Regions from separate parts of the Lactobacillus sp. wkB10 genome, predicted to be linked through region 1. Evidence: predicted binding sites of a transcription regulator. Region 1 holds the regulator's gene; each other region holds the start of a gene.

Region 1 (5,979 bases):
AAGATTAATGTATTAACGCTTTTTCCCGATATGTTTACACCATTGACAACTTCAATGCTTGGAAGAGGTCTTGAAGATGGCAGATGGCAACTCAATTTAGTCAATTTTCGTGATTTTACCACTGATGTTCACCATCACGTTGATGATAGTCCTTATGGTGGTGGAGCGGGTATGGTTTTGCAAATTATGCCGATCAAAAAGGCACTTGATTCGATCGCAAATAAGGGCAAAATAATTATTACTGCACCGCAAGGCAAAGTTTTTAATCAAAAAATAGCACAAGAATGGTCTAAAGAAGAAAACCTTACGTTTATTTGTGGTCATTATGAAGGCTTTGATCAGCGCATCTATGATTTGGCAGATGAAACAGTTTCAATTGGTGATTACGTCTTAACTGGTGGTGAATTACCTGCAATGAGTATGATTGATGCTACTGTTAGATTGATTCCGGGTGTTTTGGGAAATATTGCCTCACCAGTAGAGGAGAGTTTCACTCGTGGTTTGCTGGAATATCCCCAATATACCAGACCGGAAGATTTTGAAGGAAAGAAAGTACCTGAAGTATTAACATCTGGAAATCACCAAAAGATTGATGAGTGGCGTCATAAGGAAGCTTTGCGGGCAACCTACTTGTACAGACCGGATTTACTTGAAAATTATAATTTAAGTAAAGAAGAAAAGAGAATGTTGACGGAAATAGAGCAGGAAAAAGATCAAACTTGATTTTAATTGCTATTTTTGCTAACATAATTGAGGTGTGATTTATTTTTGCACTAATAGTTAGGGGTGTTCCGCTGACGTGAATGACGTGAATGAATGCCGGAGAAGGAGAAAATAAAAATGGATCCATTAATTCAAGAATTAACTAAAGAACAATTACGTGACGATATTCCTGACTTCCGTGCAGGAGACACAGTTCGTGTCCACGTGCGTGTTGTCGAAGGTTCACATGAACGTATTCAGATGTTTGAAGGCGTTGTTATTAAGCGTAAGGGCACTGGAATTGGTGCCAGCTATACAGTACGTAAGATGGCATCTGGTGTTGGTGTTGAACGTACTTTTCCAGTAAACGATCCGCGTGTTGCCAAGGTTGAAGTATTGCGTCACGGTCGTGTACGTCGTGCTAAACTTTACTACTTACGTGATCGTCACGGCAAGTCTGCTAGAATTGCAGAAAAGCGTCGTTAAATAAGCGCTTAAGTAAAAGAGAATCATTCCGTAAAGGGATGATTCTCTTTTTTGTTTATGTTAAAATCTTCAGCAAAATATTTTTTATGGAGGAAGAGAATTATGAAAGAACCATTTTTGTTAAATTTTGATCCTGAACCGATGGCGGTTTTAGAACCAGAGCACGAAAAAGAAATTAATCACTTTCATTTTCAACCTAAATTGCTGTTTGCATTTTTAACTACAGCTGCAATCAACAAATTTTTAGTTGGTCGTTCTCATAAACAAGTGGGATTTTTTGAATGTTTTGAAGGAAAAACTCCCATTTATGAAGTTGATTTAGATGGAGCAAAGTTTACCCTTTGTCAGGCTAAAATGGGGGCCGCGGCCGCTGTGCAACTGTTAGATTGGTTAATAGGCTACGGTGTTAAACAGATTTTAGCAATTGGCTCAGCAGGTTGTTTGGTTGATTTACCGGAAAATTATTTTCTCGTGCCTATAAAAGCCATAAGAGACGAAGGTACGTCATTTCATTATTTAAACCCAGGGACATTTGTCATGTTAGAATCTGCATTTTTAGACAAAACAAAGAAACTAATGAACGAAAATGGATTTACGGTTAAAGAAGTAACTACGTGGACTACTGATGGTTTTTTTAGAGAAACTGCCAAGAAAGTAAAACAGGCTAAAGCATTGGGCGCCTCATGTGTTGAAATGGAATGTGCGGCGCTCGCTGCTTGTGCACAATTTAGAGGGGTCGACTTTGCACAAATATTATTTACGGCAGATTCTCTTAAAGACATAGAAAAGCATGATGAAAGAGGCTGGGGCAGGGATGCTCATGAAGCAGCAATTAATTTAGCTACCAATATCATTAGTAAAATTTAACCAAGTTTGTGAAAAAATACTGACGTGGAACCAAAGTGAAACAGCGTTATTATTCACAAGCAAATAACATAAAAGCTTTAGAAATAGCATTTTTAAGTATAAAATCAATGTAAAAATTGTGAATTGATTTAAAGCATTAGTTGTGGAAAGTCAATTTCTTGCCATTATGACAGTATTTTGAGACGTTACGTTTGACTACTAACAGGAATTTTGTTAGATAAATATCTAAAAATACTTAAAGTTCAAGCAAATCAAAATAATAGTCAAAATTAGTCTGATAAACCAGTGAGACCAAGTGATTTGTCCGTAAAGAAAAATTCCGTTTGCTAGAGCGGTAAGTAAAACTGCTACTAGAAATATAGTAGTTAAAAGTGGTTTTTTTAGAAAACTTCCGGCAATAATGCCTAATGCGAACAAGACGTTGATCATGATTAGCCAAATTGGCAAACTAGTAAAAGATGAAAAGCTGGCGCTAGTAATAAGAACACCATATATAATAGTTAAAGAGATTGTTAGATATGACATTTTTATACCTCCTGCTAAAATTTAATCATCTTAGGTCGACCCTACGTCAAGGAGATAATTATGTATTTGAAAGAATTTATTCAAAAGGAAAATACTACACGTGATACAGTTAGACATTATATCTACTTAAGCTTATTAAATCCTGGTCGTAAGGGAAGAAACTATTGGTTTACTGAAAACGAAACTGATATTTTTGAAGCAATTAAAGAGTTCCAAGACTTAGGTTTTTCGCTTCAAGAAAAAAAGGACATAAAAAAACTACACGATGAATCGTGTAGTACTGAAAAGCAGCGTAAACAAAACTTAAAGTTAATTAAGGATAAAATCGCTGTTATAAATGCAAAAATAAACAAATTAAAAATGCAGGAAAAAGTCCTGGAAGAAGTAAAAGAAACTATGGAGAAAAAAAGCATTATTGAAACTCGTAAAAAATAATTTTTATTTATCCCAATAATGCTATAAAGCTCTTTTGTTAAATAATAGTGTTACGGTACAGTCCAACTACTTTACCTAAAATGTGGACGCTTGACAATATGATCGGTGCCATCGTATCATTTTCAGGCTGTAAACGATAGTGACCTTTTTCCTTGTAAAATCGTTTTACAGTTGCTTCATTTTCATCTGTCATTGCTACTACAATTTCACCGTTAATAGCTGAAGATTGTTTGCGGACAATTACGTTATCTCCGTTTAAAATACCAGCATTAATCATACTTTCTCCATGTACTCTCAACATAAAGAGATCCCCAGCATCGTTTGCTAAATCAGGAGGCAAAGGGAAATAGTCTTCTATGTCTTCAACAGCTAAAATAGGTTGACCAGCAGTCACATCACCAACAACTGGAATTTCTTTTGGTTGGACGCCAATTGCTTTTTTCCCTTCATTGGTTATTTCTAATGCTCTTGGTTTTGTAGCATCCTTTATTATTAAGCCTTTGTTTTCAAGCCTTGATAAATGGCCGTGTACAGTAGAAGTGGAAGATAAATCTACAGCATGACATATTTCACGCACAGTTGGAGGAAAGCCCCTGTCTTCAACCGTTTCATATATATAGCGTAAAATTTGCAACTGCTTGTTATTTTGTTTTGTAGTCATAGTTATCTCCAGTATTATAAACGTCTTTAATACTTTTAATTCTAGCAGATAATTTGGTATAGTACAAACAAGCGTTCTGAAAATTTTAAACTTTTTTTATTACAGATAATAATGTAGACTTTTTTAAGAGAGGTGCTAAAAATGAATGAAGATCTTGAGAAAAAACTAATAAATCGGATAAATGAACTTTATCATAAAAAGGAATCTGTTGGACTGACAGAAGACGAGGAAATAGAACGGAAGAAATTACATCAGGAATTTATTAAGAACTTCAGAGCAGGCTTTAAACAAGATGTAGAGAATTTAGTGATAATTGATAAAAATGGCAAAGAAATTACTTCTGAAAAAGCGAAAAAAGCTCAAAGAAAAAAAGGTTTAAGAAAAGATTAACTTTGATCTTTAATTTTACTGTATTTTTAGGTAAGATATACCTATTGGACAAATTGAGGTGATTATTTTATGAACTTAGGATTAGCGATTTTTCTGATTGTTATAGCATTAATATTAGGACTTGTAGGAGGCTTTTATGGTGCCAGAGCATATATGAAAAAATATTTTAAGGATAATCCGCCAATCAGTGAAGATATGATTGTTGCCATGATGTCTCAAATGGGCCAAAAGCCTTCAGCTAAGAAGGTAAACCAAGTGATGAACATGATGAAGCACCAAAAATAAAAACTTACTAGATTGAAATAGTGTGGCGGAGAATAAACTCTCCGCTTTTTTACTGAATTTTTAGGTGAATAATGGGCATATTTTTTAAATTAGGTTGGTTTTTTAAAAAAGAAAAAAAGCGTTACCTAATTGGTATTACGTTTTTGGCACTTACTTCAGTTGTGAACTTGGTGCCACCGAGAATCTTAGGTCTAATGGCTGATCAATTAGATGAAGGACATATTAGTTGGCAAGAATATGGTCTTCTAATTTTGGCAATTGTTTTAGCAGCCCTGTTGCTGTATGGCTTTCGCTATTTTTGGCGTAGTCAGATTTGGGGTGGTGCAGCAGAACTGGAACTACAGTTAAGATCGAAACTATTCCGTCATTTCATGGCTATGGATCGCACTTTTTACCAACGTCACAGAACAGGTGATTTGATGGCTCACGCTACAAATGATGTTTCGGCCGTTCAGGAAGTTGCCGGTGAAGGCGTTTTAACACTCGTTGACTCACTAATAATGAGTGTATCTACCATGGTGGCCATGATTGCTTTTGTTGATTGGCGTTTAACATTTGTGGCTCTTTTGCCGTTACCATTTTTGGCTTGGGGAGCATGGAAATTAGGAGACAGGCTACATGATGCATTTGATAAGTCTCAAGCAGCTTTTTCCAGGTTAAACAATAAAACTCAGGAATCAGTTTCAGGTATTAAGGTTTTGAAAACATTTGGTCAGGGTGAAGAAGATACTGCTGCTTTTGACCAAATGATAGATGACACTATTAAAATCAATAAAAAAGTTTTTAAATGGGACTCTATGTTTGATCCTTTAGGCACATTGCTTATTGGTTTGACATATACAATAACTATTATTTACGGTGGGATGCTTGTTTTTAACAAAGCACTCACTATTGGCCAGTTAGTTTCATTTATTGCATACATTGGTAATATGGTCTGGCCTATGTTTGCCATCGGATATCTTTTTAATATTTTAGAGCGTGGAAGCGCAAGTTACGATCGTATTGAAAAGCTGCTGGAAGAAAAGTCTGAAATTACGGATAAATATGCTGATCAAAAATTATCTGCCAAAGATATAGCGGGCGATCTTATTTATCATGTTAAATATTTTGCATATCCAGATGAACCGAAAGTTCAAGTGCTGAATAATATCGACTTTACGTTAAAAACAGGTCAAACTCTGGGTCTTGTGGGTAAAGTAGGAGCTGGTAAAACTACTATAATACAGCTTTTACTTAGGGAATTTGATAAGTATGATGGTCACATTACGCTAAATGGACATGATATCAGAGAGATTCCGCTTAATGTTTTATTACGCCAAATATCATATGTACCTCAAGACAATTACCTATTTTCAACCAGTATCCAAAAGAATATCGCTTTTTCAAAAGCAGACAGTAATGAAAGTGCTATTGTTTCTGCAGCAAAGAAAAGTGATCTGCACAATGATATTTTACAGATGCCAGGTGGTTACAATACTTTGGTGGGTGAAAATGGCGTTTCACTTTCCGGAGGACAAAAGCAACGTATGTCTATTGCCAGAGCGCTACTTAAACAAAGCCAAATCTTAGTTTTAGATGATGCATTGTCAGCAGTAGATGCCAGGACTGAAATGTCTATTTTACGCTCT
Region 2 (5,979 bases), on a different contig from region 1:
CAACAATAGTAAGGCGGCTCTTGCTAATTTCATTTTCATCTCATTTCCTATAACCTTTCTTTTTGATTTTTTAATTATTATATAATTTATAATTATAAATGAAATATAATGTTAATCAACAGTCTAATCAGTAATTGCAGTTAAATCATAAAAAATGCTGCACTTATTTCATGATATTTAGCACTAAATTTAATTTAATTTATTTTTAATTACTCACTTTACATCTTAACAGTTATGTACTAACCTATAAGTTATTATTATCATAAATATAACTGAGATTTTAAGTTAAATTAAAACTGCTTTTTTGTATCTGAAAAAAATTCAGAGAGACATAGAAAAGTTGATATCTGTGAAAAATTTAATATTGCTTTGTGCATAATAAATCTTGGCAATATCATGATTGGAGCTATTAATAATGATCAAAAACCAGACTACGATGAAAGAACAACTGCTAATAGATCATGGCTATAAATATTTATGGTTTATTGTATTAGGCGCATTCTTATTAGTTTTAATCTTACCGTTTTTCAAATCTGTTGATTTAAGCGTTGGCGCCTTAGGTCTTCTACTATCAGCTTTGGCGGAAGTATTGACAACATTTTTTCAACACAAACATATTACCTTTATTATAAGTTTGGTTTTAGGTTGGCTATTAGCTCTAATAATTTGTGTTATTCTGTTTTTTTACATTATGTGGGCTTCGGGCAACATGCTTTTTGTCAAATAATGAATTTAAATAAATATTGCCACAGAAAAGAAAGAACACGAAAACAGGCAAACCACTTAATTTGTGGTTTGCCTGCTTTTTAGTTGATGCTCAAATAGCAGTGTCCGCTTAATTCATCATCCAGCTAATCGATCTATTATATTATTCTTTTAGTATCCCGGTAATTAAAACTAATGAAGTTAGACTTTAAAAGCTGCGCGCTATTTATCGTGTTCTTTGTGCCATTCTTTAATCTGCTCCAGCCTCTTTTTAAAGCGGTCTTCATGACCCTGCGAGGTTGGCAAATAATATTCATGTCCCTCTAAACTTGGTGGCATAGTTTTCATTGTCGTTAACTTGTCTTTAGCATAATGCGCCAGCTGGTAACCTTTACCATAGCCCAAATCTTTCATTAACTTAGTTGGGGCATTGCGAATCTGCAAAGGTACTGGTTCATCAATAGTCTTCTTAACATCTTCTTCAGCAGCTAGTCTAGCCTTATAAACTGCGTTTGATTTCGGAGCAAGTGACAGATAAATCACAGCTTCCGTCAAATGCACATCACATTCCGGCATCCCTATAAATTGGCAAGCCTGAAAGACGTTGACCGCTACATTCAGTGCATTAGTATCAGCCAAGCCAATATCTTCACTGGCAAAGCGCACTAGTCTTCGTGCAATATAAAGCGGATCTTCTCCACCTTCAAGCATGCGCGACAGCCAATAAATTGCCGCGTTTACATCGCTGTTACGCATTGATTTATGCAAAGCTGAGATAATATTGTAGTGTTCTTCCCCGTCTTTATCATACAAGACTGACTTTTGTGTGATTAATTGCCCCAGACTATCCATAGTCACGGCGATCGTATTACCACTTTTGTTGCCATTTAAAACCGCCATCTCCAGCGTGTTTAAAGCAGTTCTGGCATCACCGTTGGCAAATTTGGCAATGGCTTTAACCTCCTGCTCACTGATTTTGACGGTAAATTTGCCAAAACCGTTAGGGTTGCGCAAAGCATTTTGCAATAACTTGATAATATCTTTGACTTCAAGCGGTTTTAAGACAAAAACCTTGCAGCGTGAAAGCAGTGCCGAATTAACTTCAAAGGAAGGATTTTCGGTCGTGGCGCCAATTAACGTGATACTGCCACGTTCAACATAGGGTAAAAAAGCATCTTGTTGTGCTTTATTAAAGCGATGGATTTCATCTACAAATACCAGCGTTTTTTGCCCCACTTCGTGTTCTGCTTCAGCCTGCTTCATAATTTTACGAATTTTAGTAATGCTGCTGTCAACCGCACTAAAATTAAAAAAGCTCGCTTGACTCTGCCGGGCAATTATTTCAGCCAAAGTCGTTTTGCCGACTCCCGGTGGCCCCCAAAAAATCATTGAGGAAACCTGGTCATTATCAATGATTTCTCGCAAAATTTTTCCCGGTCCCAGCAACTGTTCTTGTCCTACAAACTGATCTAGATTTTGGGGACGTACACGGTTAGCCAATGGTTCATTTTGCCCATTATTTGCAAATAATGATTCTTGCTTCATCATTACATCTTCTTTGTTTACTTCTAGACACTTACTAACCTAATTATACAAGTATTTGTACGCTAGCAAAAACAAATGAACATCTGTTTGCTCTGATTTTACTAACTAGTTTGCGTTATAATTATATTAGGTATTAAGTTACACATAATGAGGTGAAGATATGGAATTTTTTAAGAAAATTGGTCTTGGCTTAGCCGCAACAATGTTGACAATTAGTCCGCTGCTGCCAAGTCTAAATCATATTCAAACAGTGCAAGCTGCGCCAAAAACACAAAAACTAGCTAAAAACAGAATTACTTTAGTCAATGACGCACCCGTATATAATCAATATGGTCAAAGACTTAAAGCAAGAAAAAACGGAGATCTATCTAAAATTGAAGCAGATGTGAATGGATTCTGTTATGTTTCTTCTTTTGATATCGACTCCTTAGATTATTACGGCACAATAATGATTAATGGGCAAAAATACTATAAAATTGGTCAAGGAGAATATATTAATGACGGTGATGTCAATAACGTTAACGGCAAAAGCTCTAAGACCGGTAAGCTGGTTTTGAATCACAGATCTGCAATCTATACTAAAACCGGTAAGCTAAAAGGCAAGACTCTACCAGTTAAATCAGTCGTTAACTATCAGGGTCAGGTTAAGCAATCTCAATCTCAATCCAAGCAAAAATATTATTTTGCAAAATTTAACGTTTCTGAGCAAAAGGCAACCTTTTATTATTTGCCGACAGAAACAGTTAATGGTAAAGACTGTTATGCAATAGGGAAAAATCGTTATATTAGAGCAAATAACGTTGACAGTATAGATGGGTATCCTCTTATGTATAATGGCGTTACCTATGCCACTGTTCTCAAAAAGACGACAACTCAAACATTAACCAATGATTCTACTAAGCACGTTCTAAAAAAGGGTCAAAAAATTAAAGTTGATTTAGCGGTCCAGCCTTGGGCAGAAGACTTTGAAGGCTATATCTATCGCCTGCACGATTATCCTAACGAATATGTTGGTCAAAGTTACATTAAATTGAGAAACTATTTGCCAACATCAAGTTACGATGAACTTACATTCACCTATGTAAGGCCTAATACTACGACAAATACTAAATTCTATAATTTTGACGGTACTCCAACAGGTATCAGTTACAGGAACCGTAAGCAAAACCCCTTGACCGTTGATGGTCTTTATTACTTATGGGTACCTAGTGAAAAGAAAGCAGAACTGTTTTATCACTATTTAACCTACAGAATAGACAGAAACTATTTTGTTAATAACGATGGTACTGACCTTAAAAAACCAGAGTTTGACAAAAACAATAAACTAATTGAATCGACAGAAGATAAGATCCATTATACTAACAGCTTTGTCAAAGCTAGTGATGTTACTTTCGCCAGTGGAATTAAGCTTACCCCTCTCAATACTGCTAAAGACGCTGAGAACGATCAGAAAGTAGCAACAGATAAGGATAAGCAAGAATTGCAAAGAAAATTTGAGGAAAATAAGAATAACAAGAATGTTAAGTGTGAGCAACAAAGTGCAGTAAGTAATTATAATAACGCTTTGATGATTGCTTCTTCTATTTTACAATCTCCAAAAGCAACGATTGCACAAGTAAAACAGGCAATTTGGTTACTTGACACAACCAAAATTCAATTAAGTACTTTAAACTTCGCCGAATGGAGTTAAATTAAAAAATAGAGTTAGTCCACTTAAACAAGAGTGGTTTAACTCTATTTTTATGTTAATAATTTGGTTAACGCATAGCTAATCTAATAGTTCTGCATCGAGCAAGAACATGATTAGCATAGGTTTCTCCTTTATATGAAAAGCGCAGTTGATCAAAATATAATAAGTTACCATCTGACACAACTGGAAGAAACTCGCGTGGGTACATCAAATAAATATTCCAAAAGTATAAATATTCTGTATCACATAAATTCTCAATAATTTCTACTTGAGATTCAACCGTAGGTGAAATTTTTGTATAAAATTTAGAAAAATTTATATGATCATAATTAAAGTTTAGTACATAAAGCAATGTTTCTGCATCATACGGTTTTCTTCCAAAATCTTTCTCTTTTTCCGAACTTATTATTATTTGTTTGAAATATTTTTGCGCATAATCATCATATGAAAATTGCTCTAAATTAAATAAATCTACCAATTCTCTATAGATATGAAGTTTTTTACCATTAGTAACTACATGATCTGCTTCTTTTTGAATCTTTTCAAATTTAGAAATAACATATTCATCAGCACTTGCTTTATATTTTAATTTTTCTTGCTCTGACAATTGGCTGTTTATCTTCGTTTTTCTTCCATCATAAAGCTGACTAGCATATTTTTGTAATACAAATCTGATTAAGTCATTTGGCATCTCATATTCTGAAGACCCCACTACTTCAATAGCTACTTCTGCCATAAATGAATAGTCTTTTTTTGCTACATCCTTAGTGATAAAATAATAAAATTCTAGATAATCTTTCTTATTTTTTATATAAAATATAGATTTTAGTTCCTCTTTATTCTTTGAAGTTTCAATTAATTCTGCCATACTATGATTTGTTGCTAGGTCATCAATAAAATAAGAAGTAGGGTTCTTTTTAAAACTTATTCGTAACGAGTTATTTGTGAATAAAATTCTATTAATTAAATTTTCAATTTCTGTTTTACTTTTTCCTGCTTGCACAACTGAATGATTATTTAACAAATCATTATAATAATTTCGGTGAAACAAATACAAATAAATAATAAGCAATTCTTGCGTTAAGTAAACCTTATCAAGTTTATTCCTACCTATTAATTGATTCTGTACATAATTCAAATATTTATTAGCATCTCTGGCATTTTTTCTTTCATTAATAAAAATTTCGGCTATATCATTAAATTCAAAATCCCTAGTATATTTATAAAGATAAGACTTTTTGTCAGGATTTTTATAGTTTTGTAGATTATTTCTAATTTTCGTATTAATTAATTTTGTAATATTCTCCGATTGTAATTGCACAGGTAATCCGATTTGACGATCAATTATCTTACTTAAATAGTTATCTTCATTTTTACTTATTTTATCAAAATCACCTACAAAAATGATTCTTGTCTTTCCGTTAAGTTGGTTGAAGAACAAGTAAAGTTCGTTTTGTACATCCTTATGTAGTCTGTCAAAATCATCAACTATCAAAATCCTGGGGTGCTTTTTACGTTGCAAGTTTCTTTTATCTATCCACAATAATAACCTATCCATATCAAAAAATTTATTTTGATAATATGTAATTAAAGTTGTGATTAAGCACGCTACAACTACTAACCAACTTTTTTCATGATTACTAAGTTGCCTTTGAATAATAGTAATTGTTGATAAGTATGTACTAGCTACAACTGTTATAAAGAGCAGTGCAATATATAGAATTATCTTTAGCCAATAGAATCTTGGATGAATAGCTTCGAATATATTTTGAGCAAGTGAAGCTTTATTTTTAGGTTTCCATAATTCCAAATAAACAAATTTAAAATTGTTATTACTTACATTCTCAACTTCTTTCAAGTACTCGGTTTTTCCGCTTCCCCAAGTACCATTAAGAAAAAAAGTTTTAGGTTGCCCTTCTTCAAGCTCCTTTGCAAAAGCTTTAGCAACATTAGTAGTGTTAATTTTATCTATTTTCCAATCTTGATCCATGCTACCTCTCACTAAAAACTTCATTTTACTAATGGTCCCAATAACATTA
Region 3 (5,979 bases), on a different contig from region 1:
GGAGAAGCACAAAAGCTTATTAAAATGGCTGAGTTGCCTGAGTCATATTTAGACAGATACCCAACAGAGCTATCTGGTGGTCAGCAACAAAGAATAGGTGTCGTACGTGCGCTTGCGGCAAATCAAAACTTGATATTAATGGATGAACCATTTGGCGCGCTCGATCCAATAACTCGTGAAAGCTTGCAGAACTTGGTTCAAAACTTACAAGTGCGCTTAGGCAAAACAATAGTTTTCGTCACACATGATATGGACGAAGCGTTAAAGCTTGCAACTAAAGTAGTTGTTTTACATGATGGCCAGTTAATTCAAGTAGGAACACCGGATCAGATTTTACATCAACCTGCAAATGACTACGTTAAGAGCTTGATTGGTGAGGAGCGCTTGTCAGAAGCAAAATATGAAACTGTAAAAGTTAAAAATGTGATGCTGACTAATCCAACAAAAATTGATTTAGGTGCTTCACTCACTGATGCTTTAACTATGATGAAGGAGCATCGAGTTGATACGCTTTTAGTAGTTGATAATGGAGACCATCTTAAAGGTTACATTTCAATTGATGATTTGCAACGCAATTACCCTAAAGCAAGTAGCGTCAGCGATATATTGATTACAAAACTAGGGACTGTCGGTCCTGAGGAATATCTACGTGATAATTTTAGTCGGATTATGAGTCGTAATAAGAGTTACATACCAGTAACAGATTCAGATAAAAAATTAGTTGGAATCGTCACTCGAGCTAGTTTGGTAAATGTTGTTTATGAAAAAATATGGGGCGATAAAAGTCACCTGCAAGGTTCTTCAGAAAAAGAGGCGAAATAATAATGTCAGCCTTTTTTGCACAACACGGTTCAGAGTTATTAGTAAAAACTTGGCAACAAATATATATTTCTGCTATTTCTTTAGGACTGGGAATACTAGTTGCAGTTCCACTGAGCGTTATATTAATGAAATTTAAGCGAATTGCTAAAGTGGTAATAGCAATAGCCAGTATGTTACAAACTATACCAGCTTTGGCGCTTCTAGCAATTATGATACCATTTTTTGGTGTTGGTAAAGTACCAGCAATTATAGCTCTTTTTCTTTATAGTTTAATGCCAATTTTACGTAACACATACGTAGGACTAACTGATGTAAATCAAGATACAATTGATTCTGCACGCGGGTTAGGCATGACTAATATGCAGCTTATTTTAAAAGTTGATATTCCTTTAGCCATGCCTGTAATTATGGCAGGAATTAGACTTTCTGCTATTTATGTAATTGCCTGGGCAACTCTGGCTTCGTATATCGGAGCTGGCGGCTTAGGAGACTTTATTTTTAACGGGCTTAGTCTCTACCAAACGGATCTCATTTTTGGAGGAACAATTCCTGTAATCATTTTGGCTCTTCTTACAGATTACCTATTGGGCAAGCTGGAACGTAAGCTGACTCCAAAAGGAATATAAGGAGGCGTTCATCGTGAAAAAGTATTTTAAAAAAATATTGTTAATGATAACAGCCTTGCTCGTAATGCTTACTACTAGTGCTTGTGGTCTACCGGGACTTTCTGATAGTCAGGGCAGTGAAAAAAACATTAGAATTACGGCACTAACAACGACTGAATCTCAAATTATGGCTAATATTGTTGCTCAATTAATTGAGCACGAAACTTCATACAAGACATCCATTGTTAATAATTTGGGATCTGCACCTATGCAACACCAGGCATTGTATCGTCATGATGCTGATATACAAGCAGCCGCGTATGATGGTGGCGAGTTAACAGCAAATTTGCTCTTACCTGCAATTAAAGATTCCAAGAAGGCAAATGATACAGTTCGCAGAGAAGTAAAAAAGAGATGGGACCAAACTTATTTGCATACCTATGGTTTTGCTAATAATTATGCCTTTATGGTTAGAGCAAAAGATCAAAAGAAATATCATCTTTATAAAATTTCAGATTTAAAGAAAGTTAAAGACAAATTTTCTTTTGGTGTAGCATCGGAGTGGGTTAATGCCCCAGGAGTAGGTTATCCGGCTTTTCAAACAGCATATGGAATGACTTTTTCTAAAGCCCATCCTATGAACATAGGTTTAGTATATTCTGCTTTGAATAGTGGAAAAATGGATGTCATTTTGGGCTATTCAACAGATGGTCGAATTGACAGCTATAATTTACATCTTCTCAAAGATGATAAGCATTTCTTTCCACCATATAATTGTGGGATGTTAATCAATAATTATTTGTTGCGCGAGCATCCTGAATTAAAGCCAATACTGAAACGGTTAGTTGGCAATGTGAGTGTTCATGATATTCGTAAAATGAATTTTCAAGTTGATGATAAGCTGCTTGAGCCGGCTATTGTTGCACATCAATTTTTAGTAAAGCATAATTACTTTAGGGGGGAGAAATAATGTCTCATTTATCATTGTGGCAGCAGTTTATTTATTATTATGCCCATAATGGCAGTTACGTATTGGAACAATTTAATCGTACTTTTCTCATTTCAATATATGGGGTATTATTTGCTGCAATTATAGGAATTCCAGTAGGAATTTTTATCTCCCGCAATGGTCATTTAGGTGACTTTGTTGTTGAAATTGCCAACTTTATTCAAACTATTCCATCTTTGGCTCTGTTGTCCATTGTAATGATTGGTCTGGGTTTAGGTGTTATGACTGTTATTGTAACTGTTACACTTTATTCACTTTTACCTATTATAAAAAATACATATACTGGTATGAGTAATGTTAATAAAAATGTTATTGATTCTGGTAAAGGTATGGGTATGACAAAGTTTCAGCTGCTTTACATGGTTCGTCTGCCTTTATCGATGTCAGTTATTATAGCAGGTTTAAAAAACGCTTTAGTAATAGCTATTGGTATTACATCAATTGGCTCATTTGTTGGTGCTGGCGGGTTAGGTGATATTATTATCCGTGGCACTAATGCTACCAACGGCAGTGCAATTATACTGGCCGGTGCTCTTCCTACAGCTTTAATGGCAATTTTGGCAGATGTCATTTTGAACTTCTTGCAAAAAATTTTAGAACCAAAGGGATTAAAAAAGGCAAACTAAAAAAATTTTGCTGGTTTTTGCGTAACTATTATTGTGAACAAAATTAATAAACATTTGTTCGCCTTTTTTCTTGCAAATATACACTAAAGCAAAGTATAATTATTACGTATTAAAATGATGAAACTATTTATAGGAGGACAAGAGTCTTGGCCAAAGATGAAAAACAAGCTGCATTGGAAAATGCGCTTAAGAAAATTGAAAAGAATTTTGGTAAAGGCGCCGTCATGCGTATGGGCGATAAAGCTGACACCAAAATTTCAACTGTTCCTTCAGGTTCGCTTGCTCTTGATGCGGCCTTAGGAGTTGGCGGCTATCCCCGTGGTAGAATTGTAGAAATTTACGGACCAGAGTCTTCTGGTAAGACGACAGTAGCTTTACATGCGGTCGCTGAAGTGCAAAAAAGAGGCGGCACCGCTGCTTATATTGATGCTGAAAATGCGATGGATCCTGCTTATGCAGAAGCACTAGGTGTTGATGTTGATTCACTAATTTTATCCCAGCCCAACACTGGTGAAGAGGGATTGCAGATTGCGGACACATTGATTACGAGTGGTGCAATTGATATTTTAGTAGTTGATTCAGTTGCAGCACTTGTACCTCAAGCTGAAATTGACGGCGAGATGGGTGACAGTCACGTTGGACTGCAAGCACGTTTAATGAGTCAAGCATTGCGTAAACTTTCAGGTAATATTAATAAGACTAAAACTATAGCAATTTTTATTAATCAAATACGTGAAAAAGTTGGGATCATGTTTGGTAATCCTGAAACTACACCAGGTGGTCGTGCACTCAAGTTTTATGCTACTATACGCCTAGAAATCAGAAGAGCGGAAAAAATCAAGCAAACTGGCGGTGAAATTACTGGTAACCGTGTAAAAATTAAAGTTGTTAAAAATAAAGTTGCACCACCATTCAAAGTTGCCGAAGTTGATATGATGTATGGTAAAGGTATCTCGCAAAGCGGCGAACTTTTGGATATGGCCGCTGACAAGGACATTATTGCTAAAGCTGGTTCTTGGTATTCATATCATGATGAACGAATTGGACAAGGTCGTGAAAATGCAAAAAAGTATCTTGAAGATCATCCTGATGTTTATGATGATGTTCAGAAGCAAGTTCGTCAGGCATTTGGTATTGATGAAGAATCCGTAGCTGAAAGAGAAGATCCAGAAAAAATAAAAGAAAAAAAAGCTAAGAAAGTTGCAAGTAAAGAAAAGGAAGCTTCTGATAAAAAAGAAGCTGACAGCAAAAGTAGCTAACTATGAAGAAATAGACCTCGACCTGTGAAAACTGGTTGAGGTTTTTTTCATGACGTTTGACATAATCCCCGTGGTTCTTTATCATTAATATTGTGTGAATAATCTAAAAAAATAAAAAGGCGATAGAAATCATGATGAATAAATTTTTGATTCCCGTCGCGATTGCTATTATTTCAATTATAGTAGGCACAGTTGTAGGATACGCTATACGTAAAAAAATTTGGGAGAAGAAAGCCCAAAATGCTCAAAACGATGCCGATCATATTTTAACCGAAGCAAAAGCACGAGTCGACGCTGCTAAGGCTGAAGTCAATGCACAGAAGCAGGCAGCTGACGCTATAAAACAAAGTGCGCAAAACACTAAAAAGGAAAAAATTCTTGAAGCTCAAGAACAAATTCAAGATTATCGACAAAAAGTTGAAGATGAATTAAACGACAAACGTGATACAATAGCACGCGATCAAAATCGCTTAACACAACGAGAGGATACTCTCGATCATAAAAACTCTTTGCTAAAAGAAAGAGAGGAAGATTTAGCTAAAAAAGATGAACAGCTGGAACAAAAGCAAACTGAATTAACTGCTAAATTGCAAAAGGCTGATGAATTGGTCGAACAGACTACACAAAAACTTTACGAAGTTGCTCATTTAGACAAGGAGCAGGCGAAAAAGCTCGTCTTAAATCAATTGGCAGACCAATTAGTTAAAGAACGAGCAGAAATGATTAGTAATAGTAATGCAGAAGTAAAAGCCAAGGCGGATCACTATGCACGTAAAATAATTATTGATGCTATTCAAAGCAGTTCTGCTGATACAGTAGCCGAAACTACAGTGTCAGTCGTTGATTTGCCTAATGAGGAAATGAAGGGTCGTATTATCGGTCGTGAAGGGCGTAATATCAGATCTTTTGAGGCACTTACCGGGGTGGATCTAATTATTGATGACACACCTAAAGTTGTCACGCTAAGTGGTTTTGATGCAATTCGACGTGAAATTGCTAAAAGGGCAATGGAGCGTTTAATTAAGGATGGAAGAATTCATCCGGCTAGAATTGAAGAGACAGTCGACAAGGCTCGTAAAGAGGTAAATGATGACATTTACGAAGCTGGAGAAAGCGCTCTAATGGAGCTGGGAATTCATAAAATGAATCCTGAGCTGGTTAAAATATTGGGTAGACTTAAGTACCGTACATCCTACGGTCAAAATGTTTTAGGTCACTCAATTGAAGTTGCAAAATTAGCTGGGACAATGGCTGCGGAGCTTGGATTAAATGAAAAATTAGCGGTTCGCGCGGGATTATTACACGATATTGGAAAAGCAGTCGACCATGATATTGAAGGTTCACACGTTGAAATAGGCGTGGAATTGACTAGGAAGTATCATGAGCCGGATGTGGTTGTTAATGCAATTGCAGCACATCATGGAGATGTGCCGAAGTTATCGTTTATTGCTGAATTGGTAGTTGCAGCGGATACAATTTCTTCTGCAAGACCCGGTGCCAGAAGCGAAAGTTTGGAAAATTATATTAGAAGACTTACTGACCTGGAAGAAATAGCTAGCAGGTATGATGGAGTTAAACAGGCATATGCTATTCAAGCCGGACGTGAAGTTCGCGTAATGGTTGAGCCTGATAAAATTTCAGATGATCGTATTACCGTA
Region 4 (5,979 bases), on a different contig from region 1:
TCTCCAAGTACTACATCTGGATTTAAAAAACTAAGCCTTTCTGAAATTCCTTCCTTTGAAAAGAAACGCAACAATTGATTATTGAAGCTTTCCAATTGCCCTGGAGTCAGATAAGGAGAGAGCCACTTCTTGAGTTTATTTTCACCACGGGAATCTAATATGTCATATAGATTCATATGGTTAAACTCAACTTTTTCTGTGATATCAATTGTAGTTAATACAAAAAGCGTTTGCTTGAAATACGACCATTTCTTACTAGCAATTTTTTCTTTTAAAGAATTATAACCAATTGGTATTACCTTTATCCCTACAGGTAAATATTGTCGCATGATATCACTGATTTTTTCAGCTATTCCTAATCCAGAAATACATGAAACCAAAATATTCATTGACTGGGAAAAGCCCTCATAATACTTAACATCAATGCTGTAATCTTTTTCTGCTTTTTCCGCTATTTGCTTGAAAGGCAAATTTTGTTTCATTTTAAGTGCTAAGTCTAAGGCAGTTAAAGTTGTCAAATTATTAACTACCAGCAAATCGCCATCCAATTGGGCATTAATTTGATTATAAAGCTGGCTCAATGAACCCATATCTATCATTAAGATGAAGCCATTGTTGGTGTTAAAGCTACTAATTAACTTGTTAGCCTCCTTAATCACAGTAGTTATATCAGCATCAATTGGCATATCGATTGCATCAAAAATATAGTTACCACAAAGATAGTTAATAACTGCCTGAATACTGGTGGCTGTATTTTCACCATGAGCTACCATTAAACCACGTAACTGAATATTTTCATCCACATGGTCACTTAACAGCAATGCAAGGATTAAAGCTATGCTTTTATGACTTTCAGAATCTAAAACAGGTAATTTTTCATAAAATTTGCTGGCTACATGAAATGAACGAGGCAAATAATTCGTTATTACTTCTTTCAGCTTAGAGATATCACAATTGGGTTTAAAGTGACGCACATATAACAAATAAATAATCGGTTCTAAATAATCAGTTTTATTTAAACCATATTGTTTGACAATGATATTTTTAAAAAGGTATTGGTGTTGAACATGTAAACCAGATTTTAATGACTCTTTATTAATAAATTTATTAACTGCCTGCACTCTTAACCGACATGTATTCAAGTTTTCATCAGTATAATTATCTTCAAGAATTTTTAGAGAATCAGTAATATCAGTTAATTTTTGTTCCAAACTAATCTGGGGTATAAAAGATTTCTTTTTATCAGGATCAACAATTATTTCTCCATAATCTTTAAATTCAGGTAAAGTTTCCAGTTCTAGATTTTTTAATTTAAGAGTAATTGTAGTGCTGTTATAACAATCGTGATAGGCTGCAGCACATGAAACTTTAATGGTATTTTTAAGATATCCAATATTTCCAGTATGATTTAGTTGTAAAAGTGTTGATACCACATCTTTATCTACAAAAATTTTTTTATTAATTTTATGAGCTTCACTCATAAATAATGTATTAATTAGCTCCAATCGTTCGTCAACGGGTCGATCAATATAATCAGGTAAATTTATTCTGACGGGAATCCGTCGTAAAAAGGTTGTTAAAAGAACATTTTCAGGCGTTTCAGTCGTTGCCATAATCAGTCTGACTTTTGACTTTTGCGGATGTACATTATCTCCCATTTTATAAAATTGCCCGGAGTCAATAAAACTAAAAAGCTTTTCTTGATTTTCACTACTGAGACGATGCACTTCATCCAAAAATAAATAACCGCCATTTGCCTCTTTCAGCAAACCATCTTTAGCAGTATCGGCGCCAGTAAATGCACCTTGAACATAGCCAAAAAGCATACTGGAAATAAGTTCAGGATTGTTGGCATAATTAGCACAATTTAAAACTATATAAGGTGCTTTAGTAGCAATAACACCAATTTCTTTAGAATAAGAATATAATTTACGAGCTAAAAAGCTTTTTCCTACTCCTGACTTACCTGTAATTAAAACATTTAATCCATCAGGAGGATAAGCTGCTGCAGCACTTAACTGTTCAATTGCTTTTTTCAGTGAACCGTCACTACCAATTACACTCTCAAAAGACGCATGTTTAATTGGATTTTTAGCCTCAACTTTAGACCACTTAACCGGTCGTTCAGCAATTTTTTGTATTTTCTTGTCTTTAACTAATTGGTTAAGATAATGACTAACTACTGATCTAGATAAACTTAACCTTTGGGCGAGACCCTTCGTGTCAATTGTTGTACCATCTGGTAATAATTCAATTTCTTTTAATACACGCTCTTTAGCTATACTCATTTCTTTTAACTACCCCTACTTTCATTATCTGTATTATAACCATTAATCAGAGCGCTTTCTATTTATCATCACTACCATATAAATTAGATTTTAAAGAGTTTATCTTTAGCCATCCATTTTTAACATTAACAATAAAATTAAATTAAGCCTTGACTTTAATTTCTTATTTTTTTATAATTCGGTTATTGAAGTTGGAGGTAAGGGTAATGATTCAATTTAGTCAAAAAGAAATTCAACTAAATAATCGTTATTATCTTAGCTACTATAGATAAGAGTTTGGGTTCATCTAGGTGGATTCAAACTAAACACAAGTTTGAATTTATCTATGATGGCTAAGACTCTTTTAGTTTGGTTAGCCACATAGCTTTCTAAGTGGCTGACCACATTCAATCGTTTTTGGCAATAAAAATTTTTGTGTACCCGCTTAGAAATAAGTGGGTATTTTTATGGAGGCAGAAAATGCATTTTAAGAAATTGATCACAGGAATTAGTATTGTCGGATTAATGGCACTGGGAGGGTGCAGCAGCAAAAAAGCCAGCAAGGCACCTGAGGTTAAACATGTCGGTGTGTTGCAAGTAGTGCAGCACCCCTCTTTAGATAAGGCATACAAAGGTTTTAAAAAGGGACTAAAAGAAGAAGGTTTTGTTGAGGGCAAAAATCTCAAGATTGATTATCAGAATGCGCAAAACAATCAAGACAATCTGAAAAGTATGAGTGAAAAACTGGTTAATGAAAAATCAGATTTGATTTTGGGTATTGCCACTCCGGCTGCACAGAGCGTTGCTAATGCGACCCAAAAAATACCAACTGTTGTTACTGCTGTAACTGACTTGAAAGCGGCTAAGTTAGTTGATTCAGATGCTAAACCTGGCAGAAACATTACGGGAACAACAGATATGGTTTCAATTAAACGCCAGATCAAACTGCTCCTGTCAATTGTTCCGAAGGCTAAAACTATCGGTATCATGTACAACGCTGGTGAATCAAACTCTAAAATACAGGCCGATTTAGCTACGGCTGCACTGAAAAAAGCAGGAGTGAAAGTTTTGATTAAAACCGCAAATACAACTAATGATGTCCAGCAAGTAACTGAAACGCTTGCGTCTAAAGTTGACGGTATTTTTGTTCCTACCGATAATACTTTCGATTCAGCTGCTTCTGTAGTTGGAAAAGTAGTCAAAGAAAAGAAAGTTCCCCTGGTAGCAAGTTCCGTTGATCAAGTTAGAACAGGTGGTTTGGCCTCAATCGGAATTGATTACGAACTATTAGGAGAACAAACGGGCAAAATGGCTGCAAAAATCTTATCTGGAAAAGCTAAGCCAGCTAACATGCCGGTTGAAAAAGCACATGATATGAAATTAGTTGTTAACAAGAGCATGGCAAAAGCACTGGGAATTGATCCTAAATCAATCAAAGCACCTAAATAATTTTAAGTTGATATAAAAAGGCCACTGAAAAGTGAAATAAATAGCAAAAGCGCAAAGCTTTTCTGCTTATTTCAAACGGGTGACCTTTTTATTTTGTCTCGCTTTAAGTGATCATAAATATTATTATTTTTACAAGCTAAATTTATTATTTCTTGACTTTTTCTTCTTTATTTTTTATAATCTTCTCATTAAGGTTGGAGGTAAAGTTTTATGAAATGTAATCTAATACGAGTCTCACAACTGAATAACCGTTATTACTTTAGCTATTTTAGATAAGGTTTGGGTTCATCTAGATGAATTCAAACCAGACTCAAGTTTTGAATTTATCTATGATGGCTAAAGTCCTTTAATTGCGGTTAGCCACATGGCTTCTAAGTGGCTAATCACAAATGATTATTACTAATAATTCTTGTATATCCACTTAGAAATAAGTGGATATTTTTTACGGTCAGCAGGATTACGGAGGAACGAAAATGCGAATCAAGAAAATTATTATGGGAATGGCTTTAACTAGTCTGTTGCTGCTTAGTGGCTGCAGCAACAAGAAATCAGGAAGTACAGCAACTGTCAAACATGTGGGTATATTGCAAGTGGTACAGCATCCCTCATTAGATGAGGCTAACAAAGGTTTCAAAGAAGGCTTGAAAGAAAATGGCTACGTTAAGGGCAAGAATCTAAAAATTGATTATCAAAATGCCCAAAATAGCCAAGACAATCTGAAAAGTATGAGTGAAAAACTAGTTAATGAAAAATCAGATTTAATTTTAGGAATTGCTACACCGGCAGCGCAAAGCGTAGCAAATGCAACCCAAGATATTCCTATTGTAGTAACTGCAGTGACTGATCTAAAAGCTGCTAAATTAGTAAATTCAGATGCAAAACCTGGCAGAAATGTTACTGGAACTACTGACATGGTTTCAATTGATAAACAAATAAAATTGTTATTATCAATAGTGCCTAAAGCTAAAACAATTGGCATCATGTACAATGCCGGTGAGGCCAATTCTAAAATTCAAGCGGATCTAGCTGTCAAAGCACTTAAAAAAGCCGGTGTTAAAGTTTTAATTAAGACAGCCAACACTACTAATGATGTCCAGCAAGTCACTGAAACTTTAGCTGGAAAAGTACAAGGAATTTACGTACCAACAGACAACACATTTGCTTCTGCTTCCTCAATTATTGGTAAAGTTGTTAAGGAAAAGAAAATCCCTCTAGTAGCCGGTTCAACTGACCAGGTTAAAACTGGAGGCTTGGCTTCAATCGGAATAGATTATGAGGCGCTTGGTAAACAAACCGGCAAAATGGCTGCTAAGATTTTAGACGGTAAAGCTAAACCTAAAGATATGCCTGTTGAAAGGGCAACTGATTTGAAATTGGTGGTTAACAAGAAAATGGCAAAGGCACTTGGAATTGATCCTGCTTCAATTAAAGCACCTAAGTAAATTAAAGAAAGGCAGCGTGAATCAATAGTTATGTTGAATACATTTTGGGAGTTATTACTTTCATCTACTTCTCAAGGATTACTTTGGTCATTAATGGCAATCGGTGTTTACTTAACTTTTCGGATATTAGATCTAGCCGACATGACAGCTGAAGGCAGCTTTCCATTAGGGGGAGCCATTGCAACGATGTGCATTATTAAGGGAATTAATCCTATTTTAGCAACTATTGCCGCCTTTGTTGGTGGTTTGATTGCTGGCTTAGTTACTGGTATTTTGAACACCAAATTGCGTATTCCTTCCTTACTAGCAGGAATTATTACAATGACTGGCTTGTACTCCATTACTTCCAGAGTAATGCAAAACGCTGCTAATGTTTCATTGCTGGGCAAAGATACGGTTTTTACAATTGCGCAAAATTGGGGATTAAGTCGTAACAATGCAGTAATTGCGATGGGATTGATAATTGCACTTTTGGTTATACTATTATTAGTTGTTTTTTTCAAAACTGAAATTGGCCTGGCTATGAGAGCTACAGGCGACAATCCTCAAATGAGTGCCGCAAATGGTATCAAAACTCAAGGAATGAAAATTTTAGGCTATATGATTTCTAACGGCTGCATTGCCCTGTCAGGTGGACTTTTAGCACAAAATAACGGCTTTGCCGATCTTAACTCTGGTGTTGGTACTCTTGTTATCGGGTTGGCTTCAATTATTATTGCAGAAGTACTTATCAGGAATCTGCCAATTGGTGGTCGTTTACTTACTTTAGTTGTAGGTGCCATCATTTATAGGCTGATTTTAGCCCTGGTATTCCAGATGAA

What was found. Region 1 encodes LexA, which represses DNA repair genes until DNA is damaged. Its sites were predicted from a motif close to CNAACANNTGTTNG; they were not measured.
Region 2: a site for LexA is predicted at 2,327-2,340, ahead of LACWKB10_RS07815 (replication-associated recombination protein A). Genes of this name have one in related genera too.
Region 3: a site for LexA is predicted at 3,110-3,123, ahead of recA (recombinase RecA). Genes of this name have one in related genera too.
Region 4: a site for LexA is predicted at 2,591-2,604, ahead of LACWKB10_RS03570 (ABC transporter substrate binding protein). Genes of this name have one in related genera too.

Annotation. Positions count from the first base shown of each region.
Region 1 is NZ_JRJB01000015.1:29,789-35,767, forward strand. Features, by position in the region: gene rimM (ribosome maturation factor RimM) at 1-8, shown strand, start outside; gene trmD (tRNA (guanosine(37)-N1)-methyltransferase TrmD) at 1-723, shown strand, start outside; gene rplS (50S ribosomal protein L19) at 841-1,188, shown strand; gene LACWKB10_RS09315 (nucleoside phosphorylase) at 1,288-2,055, shown strand; gene LACWKB10_RS09320 (hypothetical protein) at 2,281-2,580, opposite strand; gene LACWKB10_RS09325 (MerR family transcriptional regulator) at 2,641-3,015, shown strand; gene lexA (transcriptional repressor LexA) at 3,053-3,676, opposite strand; gene LACWKB10_RS09335 (DUF896 domain-containing protein) at 3,818-4,066, shown strand; gene LACWKB10_RS09340 (YneF family protein) at 4,136-4,351, shown strand; gene LACWKB10_RS09345 (ABC transporter ATP-binding protein) at 4,423-5,979, shown strand, end outside.
Region 2 is NZ_JRJB01000010.1:41,695-47,673, forward strand. Features, by position in the region: gene LACWKB10_RS07805 (hypothetical protein) at 1-33, opposite strand, end outside; gene LACWKB10_RS07810 (hypothetical protein) at 416-727, shown strand; gene LACWKB10_RS07815 (replication-associated recombination protein A) at 928-2,250, opposite strand; gene LACWKB10_RS07820 (SLAP domain-containing protein) at 2,411-3,940, shown strand; gene LACWKB10_RS07825 (P-loop NTPase fold protein) at 4,008-5,930, opposite strand.
Region 3 is NZ_JRJB01000001.1:151,898-157,876, forward strand. Features, by position in the region: gene LACWKB10_RS00750 (ABC transporter ATP-binding protein) at 1-822, shown strand, start outside; gene LACWKB10_RS00755 (ABC transporter permease) at 825-1,448, shown strand; gene LACWKB10_RS00760 (osmoprotectant ABC transporter substrate-binding protein) at 1,492-2,397, shown strand; gene LACWKB10_RS00765 (ABC transporter permease) at 2,397-3,062, shown strand; gene recA (recombinase RecA) at 3,209-4,321, shown strand; gene rny (ribonuclease Y) at 4,456-5,979, shown strand, end outside.
Region 4 is NZ_JRJB01000004.1:49,185-55,163, forward strand. Features, by position in the region: gene LACWKB10_RS03565 (sigma 54-interacting transcriptional regulator) at 1-2,288, opposite strand, end outside; gene LACWKB10_RS03570 (ABC transporter substrate binding protein) at 2,793-3,716, shown strand; gene LACWKB10_RS03575 (ABC transporter substrate-binding protein) at 4,190-5,158, shown strand; gene LACWKB10_RS03580 (ABC transporter permease) at 5,192-5,979, shown strand, end outside.